DNA from 2 places in the Exiguobacterium sp. MMG028 genome. Region 2 is predicted to be linked to the other one. Evidence: riboswitches for the same ligand, from Rfam matches in the RefSeq annotation. Region 2 holds a riboswitch; the other holds the start of a gene.
The links. Region 2 has a riboswitch for FMN ahead of PJK55_RS00730 (ECF transporter S component). Riboswitches for the same ligand answer to the same signal wherever they lie in the genome.

Region 1 (3,410 bases), on a different contig from region 2:
CATTTCAAAAAATGGTAACAGTTCTATTACAAATTAAATCGAATTTCGTGATAAATGTAAACAAAAAGTTTTAATCAACCAAAAATGTCATATTTTTATAAAAAAGTACCCAACTGGAGAAATGGGGTCATCGCCTTCGCTCCAGATGAGTACCCTTCTATAATAAATTTAATTTTCAGACTAATCAATCGAATATTGAAATTACATCAAAAAATTTTTAACAGCTGGTCAACGAAAGTCGAGTTCTGCTAAAATAGGCGCATTGAGTGAAAAACAGAAAAGAGGATTACCATTATGACAGTTTGGTTATTTTATACGTTGCTCGGATTGATCCAAGGATTCACGGAGCCGATCCCGATTTCATCAAGTGGACATCTTGTTATCTTCCAAGAATTATTTAACATCGATTTGCCGGGATTGTCATTTGAAGTTTTCGTAAATTTTGCTTCGCTCCTCGCGGTCTTGACAGTTTATCGTAAAGATGTCATCCGCCTCATCGTCAGTTTATGGACGTTCCTGTTCAAGAAAGATCGTACAGATGAGACGATGGTCGATGTGAAATTCATCGGCTTGCTCCTCGTCGCAACGGTTCCAGCTGGTGTTCTAGGTGTCATTTTTGGTGACTGGATTGGAGAAGTACTCGGTGGCGTCGCGACGGTCGGATACACGCTCATCATCACAGGTCTCGCGCTTTGGTTCATTCGAAACATGCGCGGAAATAAAGGAGACGGCGGAATCACGTTACGTGACGCAGTATTGATTGGACTCGCCCAAGCGGTGGCGCTCATCCCAGGAATCAGTCGCTCTGGAGCGACGATTGTCATGGCGATGTTACTCGGGATTAAGCAGGAATCAGCACTTCGTTTCTCATTCTTCCTATTCATCCCGATCAGTCTCGGGACGATGATTTTGGACGGTCCGGCGTTATTTACGAACCCGGAAACACGTGACTTATTCGGTCCGCTCATCTTGGCGTTTGTCGCCTCGTATGCGTTGACTGCGATTTCGTTGAAATGGTTCCAGCACATCATGGCCAAAGGCGAATTAAAGTATTTCTCTTATTATTGCTGGATTGTCGGGCTTCTCGTCGTCCTCTTTCTCGCATAATCGAGGCGCTACTCTCACGGGTAGCGCTTTTTGTTTTGCGAAATCAAAATAATTGCGATACAGTAAATCTGTACAAACAAATATTCCTTCGGGGTCGGGTGAAATTCCCAACCGGCGGTGATGGGCCATGCCCTAAGTCCGTGACCCGGGCGCACGTGTGCGAACGGTGGATCTAGTGAGACTCTAGAGCCGACAGTATAGTCTGGATGGGAGAAGGAACAAAAAACAGGTCCGCGTGACCTGTGCTTCGTCGTACGCTTTTCTGTAAAGAAAACGTTTATTTGGCTTGTCCAAAAACGACGAAACCCTCCCACCAAGACCCTAAGGACCGTTCCTTAGGGTCTTTTGTTTGTACGGAAAAAAGGAGGGAGAACGATGAAACAGTACATGCAACAAGCCATCCAATTGGCGAAATCTGCCGACGGACAGACGGGTGTGAACCCGCTTGTCGGCGCCGTTCTCGTCAAAGACGGTCGCGTCGTCGGGCTAGGTGCCCATCTCAAGGCGGGCGAGCCGCATGCCGAGGTTCACGCCATCAAGATGGCAGGTGCGGCAGCTTACGGGGCGACACTGTACGTCACACTTGAGCCGTGCTCGCATCATGGGAAGACACCACCGTGTGCCGACTTGATTGTTGAATCCGGAGTCAAACGAGTCGTCATCGCCATGAAAGACCCGAACCCACTCGTTGCCGGGAAAGGGATCATGCGTCTCAAGTCGGCTGGCGTCGAGGTGGAAGTCGGTTTACTTGAAGAGGAGGCGCGGGCACTGAATCCAGCGTTCTTACGAGCGCTCGAGACGAAACGACCGTACGTCATCTTAAAGACGGCGACGAGTCTCGACGGAAAAGTTTCCTTGGATTCCGGTGAGAGTCAATGGGTGACGAGTCCGGAAGCCCGTCGTGACGTCCATGAACTGCGTGCCAAAACCGATGCGATTTTAACGGGAATCGGAACGGTGCTAGCGGATGATCCGGCACTGACCGTTCGATTGGACCATGAGACACGTCAACCGAAGCGAGTCGTCCTCGACCGTGACCTTCGCTTGCCACTTGCGAGCACGCTTGCCCGAACGGCTGAAGACGTCCCGGTGCTCCTGTTCACCTCGTCAGACGACAGAGAAAAACGGGAACAGGCACGTGCCATGGGAATCGAGTTATTCGATTATACGTCGCTCGGAAACGTGCTCGAGACACTTTACGCGAACGGAGTTGGACGCTTATTGATCGAGGCGGGACCGACACTTGTCACGTCCCTTCTTGACGGAGGGTACGTGGATGAATGGGTTGCCTATCAATCACCGCGCGTGTTCGGCGGGAAAAACGGTGTTTACCGTTCACAACAGGAAGGTTCGCTGGATGCGATTTCTCGTTTTGAGATTCAGCAGGTCGAGACGATTGGACCTGATCTGAAAGTCGTCCTTCGAAAGGGGGCGCTCTGATGTTTACAGGAATCGTAGAAGAAATCGGTTCGGTCAAAGCGGTGAAACGAAACGGACCGTCCTTGCGGCTCGTCCTATCGGGGGCAAAGGTGCTCGATGACGTAAAAATCGGCGACAGCATTTCGGTAAATGGGATTTGTTTGACGGTCACAACGTTTGATGCGTCAACATTCGCCGTTGATGTGATGCCAGAGACACTGAAAGCATCCAGTCTAGATGGCGTGAAGCCAGGAACGCGCGTCAATCTCGAACGAGCGATGCCGGCGAACGGGCGATTCGGCGGGCATTTCGTGTCCGGACATGTTGACGGCGTCGGGCGCATCACCAAGAAGCGTCCACTCGCAAATGCCGTATATATCGACATTCAATGCGACCCTTCGCTTCTCCCATACATCGTGCCGAAAGGCTCGATTTCGGTGGACGGAACGAGTCTGACCGTATTCGATGTATCCGAACGTGGGTTTACGTTGTCGTTGATCCCGCACACGTATAGTGAGACCGTTCTCGGGTCGAAGCACGTCGGTGACCCCGTCAATTTGGAATGTGACTTGTTGGCAAAATATATGGAAAAACTAGTCGGACAGTCGAAGATGACACTCGAATCTTTGGCATCACAAGGTTATGGAAAGGCGGGATGGTAATGTTTGATTCGATTGAACGGGCCATTGAGGAATTAAGACGCGGACGTCCGATCATCGTCGTCGATGACGAGAATCGTGAGAATGAAGGAGACTTTGTCGTGCTCGGTGACAAGATGACATCCGAGACGATGAACTTTTTAATCACGGAAGGGAAAGGACTCGTCTGTGCGGCCGTCGCCGAAGAAGTGGCGGCGCGCCTTGAACTTGCACCAATGGTGACCA
Region 2 (3,410 bases):
TGGATGATGCAACACAATCGGTTCCTCGTTGCGAATGGCGTCCACATAAAATTTGAGTCGATCTGTATAATCATCTGGTCCGAGGACAATTGGTAAGCGTACGGTCGCAACTGGGAATGAAGCCCGGTGGAAGAAGAACGACTCTGCCTCTCGTTTCCCTTGTCCGTAGTCATGCTCGGCTTCTAAATGATATTCATAATGGAGCGGATTAAAGTCACTCTCCTTTAAATCAGGTCCCGGCGCGTATACCGACATTGTAGACGTCAGGACATACTTTCCGACCTTATCCATGAACGCATCCGAAGCGATTTTTGCCTGATACGGGGTAAAACAAATATTGTCGTAGACAAGGTCGAACCGTTCGCGTGCCAAGTCTTTCATCGTCGCGACCGATTGTCGGTCTCCTTTAATGGACCGTATTCCTTCGGCTTCTGGAACTTGCAATTGCCCCCTCGTCACAATTGTCACATCATCCCCCGCCTCCGCGAGTCGTAAGGCAAGTCGTTTCCCGAAATAGCGTGATCCTCCAAAAATCAATACTTTCCTCATCACCCTAGCCCCCTTCAATACGATTCTCTTCCCTACATTCCCTTTCCCCGACGTTCCGTAACTGGTCGAATCGCACAAAAAAAGACTATGGCGCTCCATAGTCTAAAATAATTAACATTCTCCTGGTGTCCCAGCGTTCGTCGCCGTCCGGAAACTTGAACCGCAGCCACACGTGGCGATGGCATTCGGGTTTTTAATCGTGAATCCCCCACCGAGCATCGATTGCTTGTAGTCAATCTCGAGCCCATCGACGACACCGTGATCGACTTCCGCAACGATGACGCGGACGCCGTGATGGTCGAATTGAATATCTTTATCCGTCTTTTCCTCATCAAAGCCCATTCCATATGAAAGTCCTGTACATCCGCCACCTTGGACCTTCACTCGCAAATATTGTGCATCCGGGCGTTCGGTCTGTTTCATCATCTCTTGTACTTGAAGTGCTGCTGATTCTGTCAAATGAATCATCTGAACTCCTCCTCATTTTATCTTCAATTCAAGTCAATTGACTTGTAGTTTTGTGCATTATCTTGTATAACTAAACTGTAACAAAAAAAATTAAATCGTTCCATCTTCGGGGCAGGGTGAAATTCCCGACCGGCGGTATTGAAGAATTTATTCTTCTCAGCCCGTGAGCGAGCAAGGCGTTGCTTGCTGATTTCGTGAGATTCGAAAGCCGACAGTACAGTCTGGATGGGAGAAGATGGCGGCATCCGACCGATATCCGGATGTTTTCTTTGACGTGGACTTTTCCACCTCGGAAAACATCTATTTCGTATGCGCGTAAACTCTCCCGATTGTCTTCATTGCAATCGGGTTTTTATATGCGACGGGTGCCATTCATCGAGGAGCGACCTAAAGGAGAGATTCTGATGAAAACTACGCGCAACAAACGATTGACAACTATGGTGACTTTGGCGATGCTCGGGACGATTTCGTTCGTACTCATGCTATTCAACTTCCCGCTCCCATTTTTACCGCCATTCCTCAAAGTGGATTTCAGTGACATTCCTGCACTCATTGCTGGGATCGTCTTTTCTCCACTCGCAGGTGTCGTGGTCGTCGGATTGAAAAACGTCTTGTACTATGTCTTTAACGGTGGCGGTGTCCCGGTCGGAGAGGTCGCAAACTTCTTCGCAGGTGTCGCATTCATGTACCCGGTCGCATGGTTCTATCACAAACGGAAGACGAACAAAGCACTCGCTTCTGGACTACTCGCCGGTACAATCACGATGGCACTCAGCCTCGCCATTTTAAACTATCTCGTCATCTTGCCAGCCTATGCCTTCTTCTTCGGAATGGCAGACATGGCCGACCCGGCCGTGAAGACGGACCTCGTCCTTTACGGGATCTTACCGTTCAACTTGATTAAAGCGATCTTGATCAGCGCACTCTTCGTTCCACTCTTCTTGAAATTGAAGCCGTGGATCGAACGTCAGCGCGTACAACTTCAAGCATAAACGATAAGCAAGCACCTAGATTAAATTCTAGGTGCTTTTTCTATGTATATACCCATTCTTCAATAGCGAAGTTTTATTGTATAGAGGGTCTTCACATGATTACGCTCAGGGACTTGAATCAATGCTAAGGACTCAAGCTTCCCTTCGATTTTTTGAATACGCTTTGTCAAATACTGAAATGCAGCTACTATCTGCGTGTCGGATAAGTGATTGGCCAACGTACAATGGGGGATCCATTTGTTCGGTATGTATAATGAATCCGAACAATCGTCAAAGTTTCCGTGTTGCGCATGGTGACTTTGATGAAGTCTGGCTAGTCCATCATTCAGCGTCGGAGCTAAAAATATTGTTTTCGAGTCAATGAAAGTCCCTATCGATTCAAAATTGATTGGAACCACTTGCGTTTTGGAATAATGCCGCGACAACCACTCGATATACATATCTACTGCTAACATTTTATAGCTCGCCAACGTGATATGAGGACGTAGATTTTTAATTTTAAACGCGTAGCTGGAGATTCCTTCTTCTTTTAACGAATTCCAAAGTTTCTGCACTTCCGCATCCGTTTCCTCGTCAAAATAGGCTACTAGAGCATACATTACAATCCCTCCTCACCTTTGATAATAGCGCACCCAGGATTGATTTTGTAAATTTTTCTAAGCGAATCGGTTATGTATCAAACATCCCCTACTAATTCCTTCGTCGCTGATTATTGAACACAAAAACGCGACCACCGAAGTGATCGCGTTTTCTTATACTAATTAGAGAAGAAGTCCAGCCAATGTAGCTGACATCAAGTTTGCAAGCGTACCTGCGAGAATCGCGAGGACACCCATACGTGCGATGTCACCACGACGGTTTGGTGCCATACCACCAAGACCACCGAGAAGGATCGCGAGTGATGAAATGTTGGCGAAACCACAAAGTGCGAATGCAATCATTGCTTCTGTACGAGCTGACAAATCACCAGAACCGATGATTGGTGCAAACTCAGAGAAGGCAACGAATTCGTTCAAGACTAGTTTTTGACCGAGGAAGCTACCGAATTGTACTGCATCTGCCCACGGAACACCGATAACAAATGCAAGTGGAGCAAACACGTAACCAAGGATCAATTCGAGTGACAAGCTATCAAATCCGAAGAGTCCGCCGACTGAACCGAGGATCAAGTTGACGAGCGCAATCAATGAAACGAACGCGAGAAGCATTGCACCGACGTTCAAAGCAAGGAAGAGACCGTCAGAAGCACCACGTGCCGCTGCATCGACGAAGTTCGCCGCTCTGTCTTCTTCGTCCTCTGCAATCTCGATGTCATCATCGTATTCTTCTGTTTCTGGAACGATGATTTTCGCGAACAAGAGACCAGCTGGCGCTGCCATGAAGCTCGCTGCGAGCAAGTAC

Region 1: linked by a shared signal. The riboswitch ahead of ribD (bifunctional diaminohydroxyphosphoribosylaminopyrimidine deaminase/5-amino-6-(5-phosphoribosylamino)uracil reductase RibD) and the one ahead of PJK55_RS00730 (ECF transporter S component) in region 2 are both predicted to bind FMN.

Annotation. Positions count from the first base shown of each region.
Region 1 is NZ_JAQJIN010000002.1:139,767-143,176, reverse strand. It holds gene PJK55_RS08010 (undecaprenyl-diphosphate phosphatase) at 295-1,107, shown strand; FMN riboswitch at 1,188-1,329, shown strand; gene ribD (bifunctional diaminohydroxyphosphoribosylaminopyrimidine deaminase/5-amino-6-(5-phosphoribosylamino)uracil reductase RibD) at 1,483-2,547, shown strand; gene ribE (riboflavin synthase) at 2,547-3,188, shown strand; gene ribB (3,4-dihydroxy-2-butanone-4-phosphate synthase) at 3,188-3,410, shown strand, end outside.
Region 2 is NZ_JAQJIN010000001.1:115,231-118,640, reverse strand. It holds gene PJK55_RS00740 (NAD-dependent epimerase/dehydratase family protein) at 1-549, opposite strand, end outside; gene PJK55_RS00735 (HesB/IscA family protein) at 661-1,017, opposite strand; FMN riboswitch at 1,116-1,258, shown strand; gene PJK55_RS00730 (ECF transporter S component) at 1,422-2,009, shown strand; gene PJK55_RS00725 (2'-5' RNA ligase family protein) at 2,069-2,608, opposite strand; gene PJK55_RS00720 (NupC/NupG family nucleoside CNT transporter) at 2,771-3,410, opposite strand, start outside.